Regions from separate parts of the Streptomyces sp. XD-27 genome, predicted to be linked through region 2. Evidence: riboswitches for the same ligand, from Rfam matches in the RefSeq annotation. Region 2 holds a riboswitch; the other holds the start of a gene.

What was found. Region 2 has a riboswitch for cyclic di-AMP ahead of Q3Y56_RS02565 (C40 family peptidase). Riboswitches for the same ligand answer to the same signal wherever they lie in the genome.
Positions count from the first base shown of each region.
Region 1: linked by a shared signal. The riboswitch ahead of Q3Y56_RS26680 (M23 family metallopeptidase) and the one ahead of Q3Y56_RS02565 (C40 family peptidase) in region 2 are both predicted to bind cyclic di-AMP.

Region 1 covers NZ_CP130713.1:6,123,202-6,126,403, forward strand. Annotated here, with positions in the region: gene Q3Y56_RS26675 (pitrilysin family protein) at 1-831, shown strand, start outside; cyclic di-AMP (ydaO/yuaA leader) riboswitch at 1,054-1,208, shown strand; gene Q3Y56_RS26680 (M23 family metallopeptidase) at 1,222-2,016, shown strand; gene Q3Y56_RS26685 (GntR family transcriptional regulator) at 2,225-2,983, shown strand; gene Q3Y56_RS26690 (HPr family phosphocarrier protein) at 3,185-3,202, opposite strand, start outside.
Region 2 covers NZ_CP130713.1:596,105-599,306, forward strand. Annotated here, with positions in the region: gene Q3Y56_RS02560 (pseudouridine synthase) at 301-975, shown strand; gene Q3Y56_RS02565 (C40 family peptidase) at 968-1,459, opposite strand; cyclic di-AMP (ydaO/yuaA leader) riboswitch at 1,464-1,654, opposite strand; gene polX (DNA polymerase/3'-5' exonuclease PolX) at 1,848-3,202, opposite strand, start outside.

The sequences.
Region 1 (3,202 bases), 5.5 Mb from region 2:
GAGACCGTGAAGCGCATCGACGCCGCCGCGGTCCGGGCGTTCTACGAGGCGCATGTGCGCCCCTCGACCGCGACCGCCGTGGTCGTCGGCGACCTCACCGGCGTCGACCTGGACCAGGCCCTGGCCGACACGCTCGGTGGCTGGACCGGCGGCACCGCGTCGAAGCGCCCGTACCGGCCGATCACCGCCGACGACACCGGCCGGGTGGTGATCGTGGACCGGCCCGGCGCGGTGCAGACCCAGCTGCTCATCGGGCGGACCGGCGCCGACCGGCACGACCGCGTCTGGCCCGCCCAGGTGCTCGGCACCTACTGCCTCGGCGGCACCCTCACCTCCCGGCTCGACCGCGTGCTGCGCGAGGAGAAGGGCTACACCTACGGCGTACGGGCCTTCGGGCAGGTGCTGCGCTCCACCCCGGAGGGGACGGGCGCCGCGATGCTCGCCATCACCGGCTCGGTGGCCACCGAGGTGACGGGCCCCGCGCTGGAGGACACCTGGAAGGTGCTCCGCACGCTCGCCGCCGAGGGGCTGACCGACGCTGAGCGGGACGTCGCGGTGCAGAACCTGGTGGGCGTCGCCCCGCTCAAGTACGAGACGGCGGCGGCCGTCGCGGGCACGCTGGCCGACCAGGTCGAGCAGCACCTGCCGGACGACTTCCAGGCCCATCTGTACGCGAGGCTGGCGGAGACCGGGACGGTGGAGGCCACGGCGGCCGTCGTGAACGCCTTCCCCGTCGACCGGCTCGTCACGGTGCTCGTCGGCGACGCCTCGGTCATCGAGGAGCCGGTGCGGGCGCTCGGGATCGGTGAGGTGAAGGTCGTCACCGGCTGACGGGGGCTCACCTATACGGGACGAAGCGGAACTCCGGCGTCACATAGGACGCCGGAGTTCCGCTTTTCCGTCCCCTGATGCGCTGGGTGTCCGATTTGGGCGAGAGGCTTCCCGTCTGCCCTGTGGCGAGGGCAACAAAAAGCCGGATCCGTTTGGTGATTGAAAGATCGTGCGTCTAGCGTCGATCCGGCTGTTCGTCAGATTGCGTCGCACCCGCGACCCGGACAGTCATCGCCGAGTCCCCGACGCGTGAGCCGAGGGGAGCCGGGGACCCACGTCCCCCTGGGGTGAATCGGGTGCCTCTCCGGAGGGATCCGTAGGAGACCTTCCTGCTCCGAACCCGTCAGCTAACCCGGTAGGCGAGAAGGAAGGAAAGGAGTACGCCGACTCATGGCGTTCACCCGTCCCACCGGGAAGCACCGCCGTCCTCGCCGCACCCCTCTCACCGGTACGCACATCGCCGGTATGGCCACGCTCGCCGCCTCCGGCGTCGTCGCGACCGTCGCCTCTCCCGCGTTCGCCGCGCCCGACGACTCTCCGCGGTTCGAGGACACCGGCCTGAACCAGGCGATCGTCGTCGACGACCACCTCGCGGACGAGATCGGCGTCCAGGCCGCCAACCAGGAGCGGGCGGCCGAGGTGGCCGCCGCCAAGCAGCAGGCGGAGGCGCAGGCCCGCAAGGAGGCCGCCGAGGCCAAGCGCAAGGCCGAGGCCGCCGCCAAGAAGGAGCGGGCCGCCAAGGAGCGCGCCGCCCGCGAGGCCGAGCGCAAGCGCCTGAACACCTACGTCGCGCCGATCGCGGGCTCGTACGTCTCCACCCAGTACCACGCCTCCAGCGGGCTGTGGTCCTCCGGCAGCCACACCGGCGTGGACTTCCACGCCGCGTCGGGCACCACGGTGCACGCGGTCGGCTCCGGCACCGTCGTCGAGGCCGGCTGGGGCGGCGCGTACGGCAACAACGTCGTGATCAAGATGAACGACGGCACCTACACCCAGTACGGCCACATGTCGTCGCTCAGCGTCACGGTCGGCCAGACCGTCACCCCCGGCCAGCAGATCGGGCTCTCGGGCAGCACCGGCAACTCCACCGGGCCGCACCTGCACTTCGAGGCGCGCACCACCGCCGAGTACGGCTCGGACATCGACCCGGTGGCGTACCTGCGCGGCCACGGCGTCGCCATCTGACGCGCACCAGCGCCACGGCGCATCGCGCCACGTCCTCTCGCACAGGCCCCGGCCCCCGGCCGGGGCCTGTTGCTTGGCCAAAAAATATCCATGAAATCAGGCCGGCCGTCGGAAATTCCCGCAGTTTGGAATAGAGTTCACGGAACACGCGTCAATCGGCTGCGTTTCGCGGGGATTAAGGCGGAGGTTCGACGATGCGGGACCGGAAATGACCGGCGATACGACTGCGATCCAGAGCGGTCGCCGGGTTTCGGCGCATGCGGTGTGCACGGCGATTCGCGACGACATCGTCTCCGGCGTGTATCCACCCGGCAGCCGACTGGGCGAGGAACTCCTCGCCCGCCGCTACGGCGTTTCACGCGTGCCGGTGCGCGAGGCGCTGCGCACCCTGGAGTCCGAGGGGTTCGTGACCACCAAGCGGCACGCGGGCGCCTGCGTGGCCCGGCCCTCCGAGCGGGAGGCGGCCGATCTGCTGGACATCCGCGCACTGCTGGAGCCGCTGGGTGCGGCGCGCGCCGCCCAGCGGCGCACCGAGGCCCATCTGAAGGTGCTGCGCGGCCTGGTCAGGCTGGGCCAGGAGCGGGCCCACCGCGGCCAGCTCGGTGAACTGCGGTCGCTGGGCGACTGGTTCCACGAGACGCTCGCCCAGGCCTCCGGCAGCCCGAGCCTGGCGGGGCTGCTGGTGCAGCTCCGTCGCAAGATCGACTGGGTGTACGCGGCCGACCCGGGGCGCATCCCGTCCGCGCCGCCGGGCGGTGTGCGGACCGAGTCGGCGACGGTGCGGGCCGTGGCGGCGTGGGAGGGCCACGGCGCCCTGGTGGACGCGGTGGCGCGCGGGGACGCCGACCGGGCCCGCGAGCTGGCCACGGCGCACGCGGAGCGGTCCCTGGCGGAATACCGGTCGCGCCGCCCGTTCGCGGTGAGCGCTCCGAAACAATCCGTAAACACCGCGCGCGTCAAGAATTAACAACCGGCCCGTATACAAGAGGTCCGCGAGACGAGCAGGTGCCATAAAAAGCTGCGCGGAGAATTTCGCGTTGCCCTGGTGGATATCCGGGTGCCCTGCCGGAAATGGTCGCGGCATGGATGCGGAAACGATAAAGGCCGCGGTGTCCCTGATCGGGACATCGCGGCCTTTGTCTGCTCGGAATCGCGGCGATTCCGTGCATCAGACGGTCTCCGGAAG
Region 2 (3,202 bases):
GGGCCGACCAGGGCCGGGCACGCCATAGGCTGGCAGCACGATGAGACGCAGAACCACCGCCCCGCCCGCCCCCTGCCGCAGCGCGACGGCATCGACCCGGTCCGGCTGCGGCTGCCCGCCGAAGGGGACTGGGCGACGATTCGGGACCACCTGGTCGACCGGCTGCCCGCGCTGGGGCCCGATCGGGTCGACGCCCTGCTGGACGAGGGCGGGATCGTCGGGGCGGACGGGCCCGTCGCGCCCGGCGCCCCCTTCACGCCCGGCGCCTTCCTGTGGTTCTACCGGCCGCTGCGCGAGGAGGTGCCGGTCCCCTTCGAGCTGGAGGTGCTCCACCGCGACGAGAACCTGCTGGTGGTGGACAAACCGCACTTCCTGTCCACCACGCCCCGTGGCCGCCACGTGACCGAGACCGCCCTGGTGCGGCTCCGCCGGGACCTGGGCCTGCGCGAGCTGAGCCCCGCCCACCGGCTGGACCGGCTCACCGCGGGCGTCGTGATGTTCGTGATCCGGCCGGAGCACCGCAGCACGTACCAGTCGCTGTTCCAGGACCGTGCGGTGCGCAAGGAGTACGAGGCCGTCGCTCGTCACGACCCCGGGCTGACGCTGCCGCGGACGGTGCGCAGCCGGATCGTCAAGGAGCGCGGAGTGATGGCCGCGCGGGAGGTGGCGGGCCCGCCCAACAGCGAGAGCCGCGTCGAGCTGGTCGAGCACCGGGGCGGGCTCGGCCGCTATCGGCTGCGCCCGGTGACCGGGCGCACCCATCAGCTGCGGGTGCACATGAACGCGCTCGGGGTACCGATCCTCGGCGATCCGGTCTACCCGGTGGTCGGCGATCCCGCCCCCGACGACTTCAGCGAACCGCTGCAGCTGCTCGCCCGGGAGCTGGCGTTCACCGACCCGGTCACCGGCCGCGAGCACCGGTTCACCAGTCGGCGCACCCTGCGGTCCTGGCCCGCCCCGGAATTGCCTAGTTGACCCGTCCGTACCACACCTGGCGGGTCCAGATCCTTTCCAGCCGGACGGACTTCCCCGGCTTGGGCGAGTGCCAGATCTGGTTCTTTCCGGCGTAGATCCCGACGTGGTAGACGCTGCCGCCGGAATGGAAGAACACCAGATCACCGGCTTTACGAGAACCCGAGGATACGTGCCGGGACTTGTTGTACTGGGCGGCCGCCGTACGCGGCAGCGTCTTGCCCGCCTTCTTGTAGGAATAGAGCGTCAGCCCGGAACAGTCGAACCGGTTGGGGCCCGCTGCCCCGTACGAGTAGGGTGCGCCCTTCTTCGATGCGGCGATCTTGAGCGCCTTGGATCCCAAGGTCGCCGCCTGTGCGTCGGAGCTCATACCCGGGACCAGCAGGGACGCGGTGACGGTCGCCACGGTGAGCGCCGAGACCTGACCCGTCCTGGATATGAGCGCGGGTATACGGGGAAGCACGGTCTTGCGAGAAATCGCGGACATGCCGAAGCCCTTCGTCATCCGCCTGCGAAAGATGACCTGTCGGGTTCGGGCCGGCGAAGTTGCCCGGCCACATAAGTGGCTTCACCCCAAGGACCACCGTGTTCGTGGTCCGCCGTGCTTGGGTCTCCCGCTCCTGCCGCTGTGCGTATCTGTCCGGCCATCCGGTGCGGCGGCAGGACTCGGCGTCCGCCCGGATGGTCCCGCCTCGGTGACGGGATCTTGTACCGGGAGGAGATCCTGCACCATCAACCATCGGACTTCAGAGCCGAGATGGCTTTCTGTGAACTTCTTCACGTCGGCCGTATTTCGGAATTCCAATGCCACGGGAGACTCCGCACTCCTTCACCGAGGGGCCTGAACGTGCCTTCGTGCAACGGGAGTTGTTCTCTCACGAACGAGTGGAATCCGCCTGGTGGAGTGATCGATTCCGGCCCTCGCGCAGGAAGCGGCGCAGCCGCTGGAGCGGCCAGGTGTTGATGACGTCGTCGGGGGTGAGCCAGCCCCGCTGCGCGGTGCCCACGCCGTAGCGCATGTACGCCAGATGGGGGGTGGCGTGGGCGTCGGAGTTCACCGCGAACTTCACCCCGTACCGCTTGGCGCGCAGGATCTCCTCGTCGCCCAGGTCGAGCCGTTCCGGATGGGCGTTGACCTCCAGCGCCGTGCCGGTTCTGGCGCACGCCTCGAACACCGCGTCGAAGTCGGCGTCGATGGCGGGCCGCTTGCCGATCCGCCGGGTGGTCGGATGGCCGATGACCGCGACGTACGGGTTCTCGCAGGCCCGTATGAGCCGCCGGGTCTGCGCCTCCCGGCTCTGGCTGAAGTGCGAGTGCACCGAGGCCACGCACACGTCGAAGCCTTCGAGGAAGTCGCCGGGCCAGTCCACGTCCCCGTCGGGGCCGATGTTGAGCTCGGTGCCGTGCAGCACCCGCATCCGGCGGTGCTCGCGGTCCAGTTCCCGCACCCGCTCGCGCTGGGCGAGCATCTTCTCGTCGGTCATCCGCTGCATGACGAGGTCCGGGGCGTGGTCGGTGACGGCGTAGTACGCGTAGCCGCGGGCCGCCGCGGCCGCGACCATCTCCTCCAGCGGGGCGAGGCCGTCGGTGAGGTCGGTGTGCGTGTGCAGGTCGCCGCGGATGTCCTCCTCGGTGACCAGCTCGGGGAGTTCGCCGCGCAGCCCGGCGGCCACCTCGCCGCGGTCCTCGCGCAGGGTCGGCGGGATCCAGGGCAGGCCGAGCCGGTCGTAGATCTCCTCCTCGGTCTGCGAGGTGATCTTCCTTCCGCTCTTGGCGTGGAACAGGCCGTACTCGGACAGCTTGAGCTTGTGGCGCACCGCCATCTCGCGGACCCGGATGTTGTGCGCCTTACTGCCCGTGAAGTACTGCAGGCCCGCGCCCCATGAGTCGGGGGGCAGCACCCGCAGGTCCACCTGGAGCCCTTTGGTGGTGCGGATGGAGGTCTTCTTCTCGCCGTGCGCGATGACCTCGGCGGTGTACGGCAGACCGCTGAACGCGTCCATGAACGCCGCCGACCGGTCGGCGGCGACGAGGACGTCGATGTCCCCGATGGTCTCCTTCATACGGCGCAGCGATCCGGCGTACGTGCAGCCTTCGCACCCGGTGACCCGCGACAGCTCGGAGACGACCTGCTCGGCGACGTCCATGGCGGCGTTGAGGAGGATGCGGCCGCCCGCCTTCTGCATGAGGGCGATGCCGTGCAGGATGTTCTCCTCGGTCTTCTTCCCGA